Regions from separate parts of the Ferrovibrio xuzhouensis genome, predicted to be linked through region 2. Evidence: riboswitches for the same ligand, from Rfam matches in the RefSeq annotation. Region 2 holds a riboswitch; the other holds the start of a gene.
The links. A riboswitch is a leader RNA that binds a small molecule or an ion and turns the genes downstream of it on or off. The one in region 2 is predicted to bind cobalamin.
Positions count from the first base shown of each region.

Region 1 (4,409 bases), 1.6 Mb from region 2:
GCGACATGACCGAGCAGCAGCACCGGCAGGGCGAAGCCGGCCGGTTGACCGTCGTCGTCGCCGCGCCGCAGCTGCGGATCCTGCGCGGGGTCGCCCCAGCGCCCGGTCACCGCCTGCTGCACAGCGGCCGGCAGCCGGGCGAAAGCCTCGCGGTAGGCGTCGATCGGGTAGAGCGCGCGCACCTGGCGCAGCGCGCTGGCGGCAAGGTCGTTGGTGACGCCGGCCTGCAAAGCCTCGATCAGGCGATTGCCGCTGACCGGGATGGCGTTCAGGTCGTAGCCGGCATCCTTCATGGCACGCAGGATGCGCACGGCGCTTTCCGGCGTATCCAGCCCGACGCCGTTGCCGATGCGGCCGTCACGGTTCGGATAATTGGCCAGCACCAGGCCGACACGGCGTTCGCCTGGTGCCTTGCGGGCGAGGTTGGACCAGCGGGCGGCGAGCTGGGCGACGAAGCGCGCGCGGCCCGGATCGGCGGCCAGACGCACGATGCTGCATTCGGTGCGGGCGTCGAATTCGGCCTCGGCCTTGAAGGCGACGGCGCGGGTCATGATGCGGCCATCGATCTCCGGCAGGGCGACGCTGATGGCGAGATCGCGCGCCGACAGGCCGCGGCTGCCGTCCTGCCACTGTTCCCGCGGATTGCTGGCGAAGACCACCTGCAGCACCGGACAGTCGCATTGCCCGAGCGGATCGTCGGTCTCGCTGCGCGTGCCGTCCTGCGCCGGCGAACCGACGGCAAAGCTGGTCGCATTGAGGATCACGTCGGGCGGCGCGAGGTCGAGCAGGCTGGCGACGATGTCGGCCGACAGCCGGTCCTTCAGGCTGGTGACGAAGACCGGCAGCGGGTTGAGGCCGGCTTCGGTCAGCGCCGCGGCCAGCGCCGCCACCGGCGCGACATCGCCGGCCTGCATCTGCGCGCGGTAGAAGACGATGGCGGCGACAGGGCGCGGCTGGCCCCACAGCAGCCGCATGTGCTCAAGATCGGGGTTGGCCTGGCCCGGCCAGTAGATGCCGGCCGGCGGCAGCGGCCGCGCCGGCGCCACTGCGCAGTCGTGGCCGATCAGCGTGGCGGCGAATTTCAGCGCCTCGGTCAGGTTGGCCAGCCCGCCTTCGCGGAAATAGCTGAACAGGGCGGCGCTGGCGTCGTCATCGACCGTCGAATAGCCGTCGAGGCCGGGATCGGGCTGGCGGTCGCCGGGCAGGAAGGCGAGCCGGATGCCCCTGCTGCGGCAGATGTCGCTGAGCCGCTCGACGCCATAGGGCCAGTAGCTCTGGCCGCCGAGCAGGCGGACGATCACCAGCCTGGCCTGCGCGATCACGCTGTCGACATAGAGATCGACCGAATAGGGATGGCCGAGCTGCAGCAGGTTGGCGAGCCGCACGGTCGGGAAATCCGCCGGTAGTGCGGCGCAGGCGGTGCTCAGGCAGGCCAGCTCACTGTCGGCGGCACTCAGGACCACGATATCGCCGGGCGACTGCTTCAGGTCGACGGCGCCGTCCGCCGTTGCCGTGCCGCCCGGTATGGCCTTGAGCAGATGCACCCGCTTTGTCCCCCGTTTGCCGCGTTGCCGTCCGTCGCGCTGCCGGTCAGGCAGCGAGGGCGGCGCGGATCGCCGCCTCGTCGAGGCCGGCCCGGCCGATTACCACCAGCCGCGTGCCGCGGTTTTCGCCGGGCTGCCAGTCGCGGTCGTAATAATGGCTCAGCCGTGCGCCGACGCCCTGCAGCACCAGCCGCATGGTCTTGCCGGCCACCGCCGCAAAGCCCTTCACGCGGAGGATATCATGCTGGGCGATCACCGGCGCCAGCCGATTGAGCAGGGCCTGGGGATCGGCCTGCTCGGGCAGGCTGACCGCGAAACTGGCAAAATCGTCATGGTCGTGTTCGCCATCCTCGCTGTCATGATGCGAGCGGCGGGCGGCGATGTCGTCCTCGGCGGCGGCCTGCAGGCCGAGCAGCACGGCAGCATCGATGGCGCCATGCTGCAGCAGCATGGTCTTGACGCCGGGCCGCAGATGCGCGGCGACATCGGTCTGCACGCGGAGGGTGGCGGCATCATCGAGCAGATCGGCCTTGTTCAGCAGGACGAGGTCGGCGCAGGCGAGCTGGTCCTCGAACAGTTCCTCCAGCGGATTGTCATGGTCGAGATTGGGATCGGCGGCGCGCTGGGCGGCCAGCGCCGCCTCGTCATCGGCAAAGCGCCCTTCGGCGACGGCGGCGCCGTCGACCACGGCGATCACGCCGTCCACCGTGGTGCGGTTCCTGATGCCGGGCCAGGCAAAGGCCTGCACCAGCGGCTTGGGCAGCGCGAGGCCGGAGGTCTCGATGACAATATGGTCGGGCGGATCGGCGCGGTCGAGCAGCTTCTGCAAAGTCGGCAGGAAATCGTCGGCGACCGTGCAGCACAGGCAGCCGTTGGCCAGCTCGACGATGTCGTCATCCGTGCAGTCGGGGCTGCCGCAGGCCTTCAGCAGCTCGCCGTCGATGCCGACCTCGCCGAATTCGTTGACGATCAGCGCCAGCCGGCGGCCCCTGGCGTTGCCCAGCAGGTGGCGGATCAGCGTGGTCTTGCCGGCGCCGAGAAAGCCGGTGATCACGGTGGCGGGAATTTTGCGGACCGGGGTGTTCTGCGAGAGGGTCATGGGTCAGCGCCTGTGGTTGCCTGCGCCGTCACGGAATGCCGCCGGCGGCCACGGCGGTTGCCGCAGTTGCTGACGACCAGACACCGGCACACCCCGTCCGATGGTCCCGCTCCGACTGTACTGATGGCAGGTCTCCGGGCTTGCGGGTCGTCGCGGATCGCGCACCTTCCCGGATCGCCGGCCGGAAACCCGGCGGAAAATCCAGTGGCCTGCTGCGCGTCGCTCGCCGCCTACCGTAGCGGGGGCTGCCGCGGCCTTGGAGAATGAGGTCCTCATGCTCCGCACCGCGTTCCCTTTTCATCGCCCCGGCCATGACACGACGTGTAACAGACGGGGCGAACCATCGCGGCGGACCGTAAGCCGGCCAAACTGGCTTGTCAAACCGGCAAGCCTGCCGGTCGGCTTGGCTTGCCAAATGCCGCCGTGTTCGGCACAAATGCAGGCAGGTGGGCTGACATCATCACGCAGCGTAGAGAGGGTTTGCCATGTTCCCCAGCAAGTTTGTGAAGTTCGGCAAGTTTGTGAAGTCCGGCCGGATTCCGGCCCTGTCCGCTGTTCTGGCATTGCTGGCGGCGCCCGCCTTTGCCCATGTCGGCGTCGATTCCGGCGCCGGTTTCGGCACCGGCTTCAGCCATCCCTTCGGCGGCCTCGACCACATGCTGGCGATGGTGGCGGTCGGCCTGTGGGCGATCCAGCTCGCCGCGAAGGGTAACACCCGCGCGCTGTGGCTGCTGCCGCTCAGCTTCGTGCTGCCGATGGCGCTGGGTTTCCTCGGCGGCTATCTCGGCCTCGCGCTGCCCGGCGTCGAGCTCGGCATCGCCGTTTCGGTGCTGGCGCTCGGTCTCGTCGTCGCCTTCTCGTTCCGGCCGCCGCTGTGGGTCGCCATGCTGTTCACCACCGCGGCCGCGCTGTTCCACGGCCATGCCCATGGCGCCGAGATGCCGGAGACCGCGGCGGCGCTCAGCTTCGGCGCCGGCATGGTGGCGGCGACCGCCCTGCTGCATGCCGGCGGCATTGCGCTGGCGCGGCTGGCGCAGCGCGCCGCCCTGCCGGTGCTGACCCGCGTCGCCGGTGCCGGCGTGGCGGCAGCCGGCCTCGTCCTGCTCGTTGGCTGAGGCGCTGCTCGGCCTTTTCGCCGATCCGCGTTACTGGGTCGTTGTCGGCGCCGCGGCGCTGGCCGGTCTGGTGCGCGGTTTTTCCGGCTTTGGCAGCGGCATGGTGTTCATGCCGATCGCCAGCCTGCTCTATGAACCGAGACTGGCTGCCGTCTGGCTGTTCGTCGCCGATGACATCGCTGCGCTGACCATGCTGCCCGCCGCGCTGCGGCAGTGCGTCTGGCGCGAAGTGCTGCCGCTGGCCGCCGGCGCCGTGCTGGCGGTGCCGGTCGGTGTCGCCCTGCTGGTGCTGGTCGATGCCGACCTGATGCGCTGGGCGATCTGCCTGGTGATCCTGGTCGCCGTGGCGGTGATGGCTTCGGGCTGGCGCTACCTCGGCCGGCTCGGCCTGCCGGCGACGCTGGGCACCGGCGCGCTGGCCGGGCTGACCGCCGGCGCCGCCGCGCTGCCGGGCCCGCCGGTGGTGCTGCTGTGGCTCGGCGGCCAGGGCGGTGCCGTCACGGTGCGGGCCAACCTGATCGCCTTCTTCGGCTTCACGGCGGTTGCCTCCGGGATTTCCTACTGGGGCGGCGGGCTGCTGACGGCGGAAGGCCTGGTCGGGTCGCTGCCGCTGGTGCCGGCCTATCTGCTGTTTCTGCGGTTCGGCAGCCG
Region 1 covers NZ_JBHRYJ010000001.1:1,901,109-1,905,517, forward strand. The annotation lists gene cobN (cobaltochelatase subunit CobN) at 1-1,544, opposite strand, end outside; gene cobW (cobalamin biosynthesis protein CobW) at 1,591-2,643, opposite strand; cobalamin riboswitch at 2,752-3,003, opposite strand; gene ACFOOQ_RS09470 (HupE/UreJ family protein) at 3,129-3,758, shown strand; gene ACFOOQ_RS09475 (sulfite exporter TauE/SafE family protein) at 3,751-4,409, shown strand, end outside.
Region 1: linked by a shared signal. The riboswitch ahead of cobW (cobalamin biosynthesis protein CobW) and the one ahead of ACFOOQ_RS01395 (energy-coupling factor ABC transporter permease) in region 2 are both predicted to bind cobalamin.

Region 2 (4,409 bases):
CACAAGATCTGGACCACCCAGGCGCATTTCGCGGACATGATGTTCTGCCTGGTGCGCACCGATTTCGATGCCAAGCCGCAGGAGGGCATTTCCTTCCTGCTGATCGACATGAAATCGCCCGGCATCACCGTGCGGCCGATCATCTCGATCGACGAGGGCCACGGCGTCAACGAGGTCTTCCTCGACAACGTCCGCGTGCCGCGCGCCAACCTGATCGGCCAGGAAGGCAAGGGCTGGACCTATGCCAAGTTCCTGCTCGGCAACGAACGCACCGGCATCGCCGAGGTCGCCACTTCCAAGCAGCGCCTGAAGCGGCTGAAGGAGATCGCCCGCGCCGAGCAGAGCCTGGGCGTGCCGCTGATCGAGGAGCCGGCCTTCCGCGACCGCATGGCGGCGGTCGAGATCGACCTGCTGGCGTTGGAATACACCAACCTGCGCATGTTGGCGGCCGAGCAGGGCGGCAAGGGGCCGGGCGCCGAGGCCAGCATGCTGAAAATCCGCGGCTCGGAAATCCAGCAGGCGATCACCGAACTGGCCGTCGAGGCGCTCGGTTATTATGCCGCGCCCTACGAACCCAAGTCTTATGAACACTGGCCCGATGGCTCGAACCAGCCGCCGGTCGGCCCGGATTATGCGCAGGGCCGCATGGAGGCATTTCTCTACAACCGCGCCACCACGATTTATGGCGGCTCCAACGAGATCCAGCGCAACATCATCGCCAAGATGGTGCTGGGCCTGTAACCTGACGACACAGAAAAAGAGGATGTGAAGGGATGGATTTCCAGCTTTCCGAGGAGCAGACCCTGCTGGCCGACAGCGTGGAGAACTGGCTGCGCAAGGAATACGACTTCGAACGCTGGCGCAAGCTGGTGAAGACCGACCTCGGCTACAGGGCCGAGAACTGGGCCTTCATGGCGGAGCTCGGCTGGCTCGCCGTGGCGCTGCCGGAAGATTTCGGTGGGCTTGGCGGCGGCGCGGTCGAGACCATGCTGATCGGCGAACGCTTCGGCAAGCATATGGTGGCCGAGCCGTTCTTCTCCACCGTGATCCTCGGTGCCGGACTGATCGGCGCCGCCGGCAGCGACGCGCAGAAAAACGACTGGCTGCCGGCGATTGCCGAAGGCAAGACGAAATGGGCCTTCGCCCATGCCGAGCACGGCAGCCGCTTCGTGCTCAACGAAGTGAAGACCAATGCCGAGAAGAGCGGCAGCGACTGGGTACTCAGCGGCAGGAAGATCGTGGTGTGGGACGCGCCGAGCGCCGACCACCTGATCGTGCTGGCGCGCAGCGCCGGTGCCGCCGCCGACAAGGCCGGCCTCGGCCTCTTCGTGGTCGATGCGAAAGACAGGGGCGTCAGCCGGCAGGATTACCGCACGGTCGACAACCGTCGCGCCGCCGATATCACCTTCGACAAGGCGGCGGCGGTGGCGCTCGGCGACCCGGCCGGCGGGCTGGTTCCGGCGGAAGCCGCGATCGACCGCGCGATGGCCTATCTGGCCGCCGAAGCCGTCGGCGCCATGCAGGCGCTGCACGACACGACCCTGGCCTATGTCAAGACCCGCAAGCAGTTCGGCCGCGCCATCGGCGACTTCCAGGTCATCCAGCACCGCCTGGTCGACATGATGATGCAGGTGGAAGCTTCGCGCTCGCTGGCCATGCTGGCCTCGCTGAAGGCCGATGCCGAGCCGGCCGAGCGGGCGAAGGCGGCGGCGGCGGCGAAAGTGCAGATCGGCAAGTCCGGCAAGTTCGTCGGGCAGCAGGCGATCCAGCTGCACGGCGGCATGGGCATGACCGACGAGTTGGATGTCGGCCATTACATGAAGCGCCTGATGATGATCGATACCTGCTTCGGCAATGCCGAGTATCACCAGCGCCGTTTCGCCGCGCTGAGTAATGCCGCCTAGGGCAACGCCGCCTGAGGCCGCCTGCATACCGGCCCGCTTGTCGCGGGCCGGTTTCTGCCCCACACTGACCGTCGATGGTCCCGCCGGCTTCATGGAGTCGGCGGGTTAAAAGGGAACACGGTAGGGCGCGGTCGCCCGTTATGCAGACCGCACCGATGCCGTGGCTGCCCCCGCAACTGTATGCGGCGAGCGATGCCCCATTTGCCACTGGCCCCGAGCGAAAGCGGCGGGCCGGGAAGGCGGGGCGGAGCGGCCAGCCGCAAGCCAGGAGACCTGCCATCGACCGCCGGCGCCGGACCGCGCCGCTTATCAGCCAGCCGCACGGTGGGTGCGGAGAAGGAGCCTGTCATGCATATCGAACCCGGCGTCGTCGATGGCGCCAAGATCATCCTCAGCTATGCCACGGCGGCCGGCGCTTGCGGGCTCGCCGCCCGCATGGCCCGCCAGACCATCCGCCAGGACGGCGGCGCGGCGGCGCTGGCGCTGCGCAGCGTGGCGAGTACGGCACTCGTGTTCAGCTTTTTCGAGGTGCTGCCGCATTATCCGGTCGGCGTCTCCGAGGTGCATCTGATCCTCGGCTCGACGCTGTTCCTGATCTTCGGCGCCGGGGCGGCCTCGATCGGCCTTGCTGCCGGCCTGCTGCTGCAGGGCCTGTTCTTCGCACCCTTCGACCTGCCGCAATACGGCATCAACGTCACCACCCTGCTGGTGCCGCTGTTCGCCGTCAGCCTGCTGGCACGGCGCATCATTCCGGCCGGCACCGCCTATGTGGACGTGACCTACCGGCAGGCGCTGACCCTGTCGACCGCCTACCAGGGCGGCATCGTCGCCTGGGTCGCCTTCTGGGCGCTCTACGGCCATGGCTTCACCGCGCAGAACCTCGCCGCGATCGGCAGCTTCGGCGCCGCCTATATGACGGTGATCATCGTCGAGCCGCTGGCCGATCTCGGCGTGCTGGCCATCGCCAAGGCGCTGGTGCGGCCGGGCCGGCATCTGCTGCTGACCCGCCGGCTGCATCACGCCGCCGCCTGAGGGCAGCGGTTCTTTCGTAAAGCGCCGGCCGGTGGTCCCCACCGGCCGGTTTGCTTTTGAGGGGCGGGCGTCATGGCCTGGTCAGGCCACCTCCTCGGGGGCGTACTGCGCGAGGCCATGGCCCATGGACCAGTTCTCGGGCAGCGTCTCGACCAGATTGATGAAGACATCCTCCGGACGAATCCCGGGCTTGGCGGCGAGCTTTTCGGTGATGCGCCGGTACAGCGCCTTCTTCTGCGCGAGGCTGCGCGTGTTGTTGGCGGTCAACTGGATGACGACGAGATCGTCGCTGCGCGCCACCCCGAGATAGGTGGGGCTGCACCAGAAATCGACCGCGTCATGCTCGGTGACCAGCATGAAATGGTCGTCCTCGGGCACATTGAAGGTCTCGCGCATGGCTTCGTAGAGGCCATCGAGAATGGCCTGGCGATAGGCGGCGGGCTTGCCACGGCGCAGCGAAACACGGGTGAGGGGCATGGTGCGGTTCTCCTGATCGGGCGATCCCGAGGATCGCTGACTAGGACGGTAGCGTGGCATTGACCATTCGAAAATCATATGGAATCATATTTCAATGATTTTCAACAATCATGATTGGCGACCATGAAGGCGCTGGATATCGAAGCCGTCCAGGCTTTTGTCCTCGTTGCCGACCTTGCCAGCTTCACCCGCGCGGCCGAGGCGATGGAGTCGACGCAGTCTGCGGTCAGCCTCAGGATCAAACGCCTTGAGGACGGGCTCGGCCGGCGCTTGTTGGAGCGGACGCCCCGGCGGGTGCGGCTGACGGCCGCCGGCCAGATCTTCCTCGAACGGGCGCGCATGCTGATTGCGGCCCATGGCGAGGCCCTCGATGCCTTCGCCAGCGTGCGGCGGCGGCTCGTCGTTGGCATCAGCGACCATGCGGTCGGCGCCGAACTGCCGCTGCTGCTGCAACGGGTCAAGCGCGTCGAGCCGGGCCTCCTGCTCGAGGTGCGCGTCGGCAGTTCGCGCGACATCCTGGTCGCCTTCGATGATGGCGCGCTCGATGCTGCGATCGTGTTGGGGCATGATGCCGGGCGGCGCGATGGCGAGGTGCTGCTCACCGAGGCGTTCGGCTGGATGGCGGCGCGTGATTTCGCGCATCGCGCGGGCGATCCGTTACCGCTCGCCGCGCAGGCCGAGTCCTGCAACATGCGCAGCATGGGTGTGGCGGCGCTCGACGCCGCCGGAATCGCCTGGACCGAAGTCTTCGTCGGCGGCGGGGTCGGCACCGTTGCCGCTGCGGTTTCGGCCGGGCTCGCCATTGCCGTGTTCAGCCGGCGGGTCGCCCCGCCGGGCTCGGCCGATGTCGGCCCGGTTCTTGGCCTGCCGATGCTGCCGCCACGCGATCTCGTGCTCTACGCCAGCCTCTCCGAGCCGGCGGCGCGACAGTCGCTCAAGACCTTCGTCGCGGCGATTCGCTCGACGGCGGCCTGAGGGGCGACCTGAGGAACGAGT
Region 2 covers NZ_JBHRYJ010000001.1:286,948-291,356, reverse strand. The annotation lists gene ACFOOQ_RS01405 (acyl-CoA dehydrogenase family protein) at 1-741, shown strand, start outside; gene ACFOOQ_RS01400 (acyl-CoA dehydrogenase family protein) at 774-1,904, shown strand; cobalamin riboswitch at 1,963-2,199, shown strand; gene ACFOOQ_RS01395 (energy-coupling factor ABC transporter permease) at 2,253-2,936, shown strand; gene ACFOOQ_RS01390 (tautomerase family protein) at 3,018-3,413, opposite strand; gene ACFOOQ_RS01385 (LysR family transcriptional regulator) at 3,537-4,388, shown strand.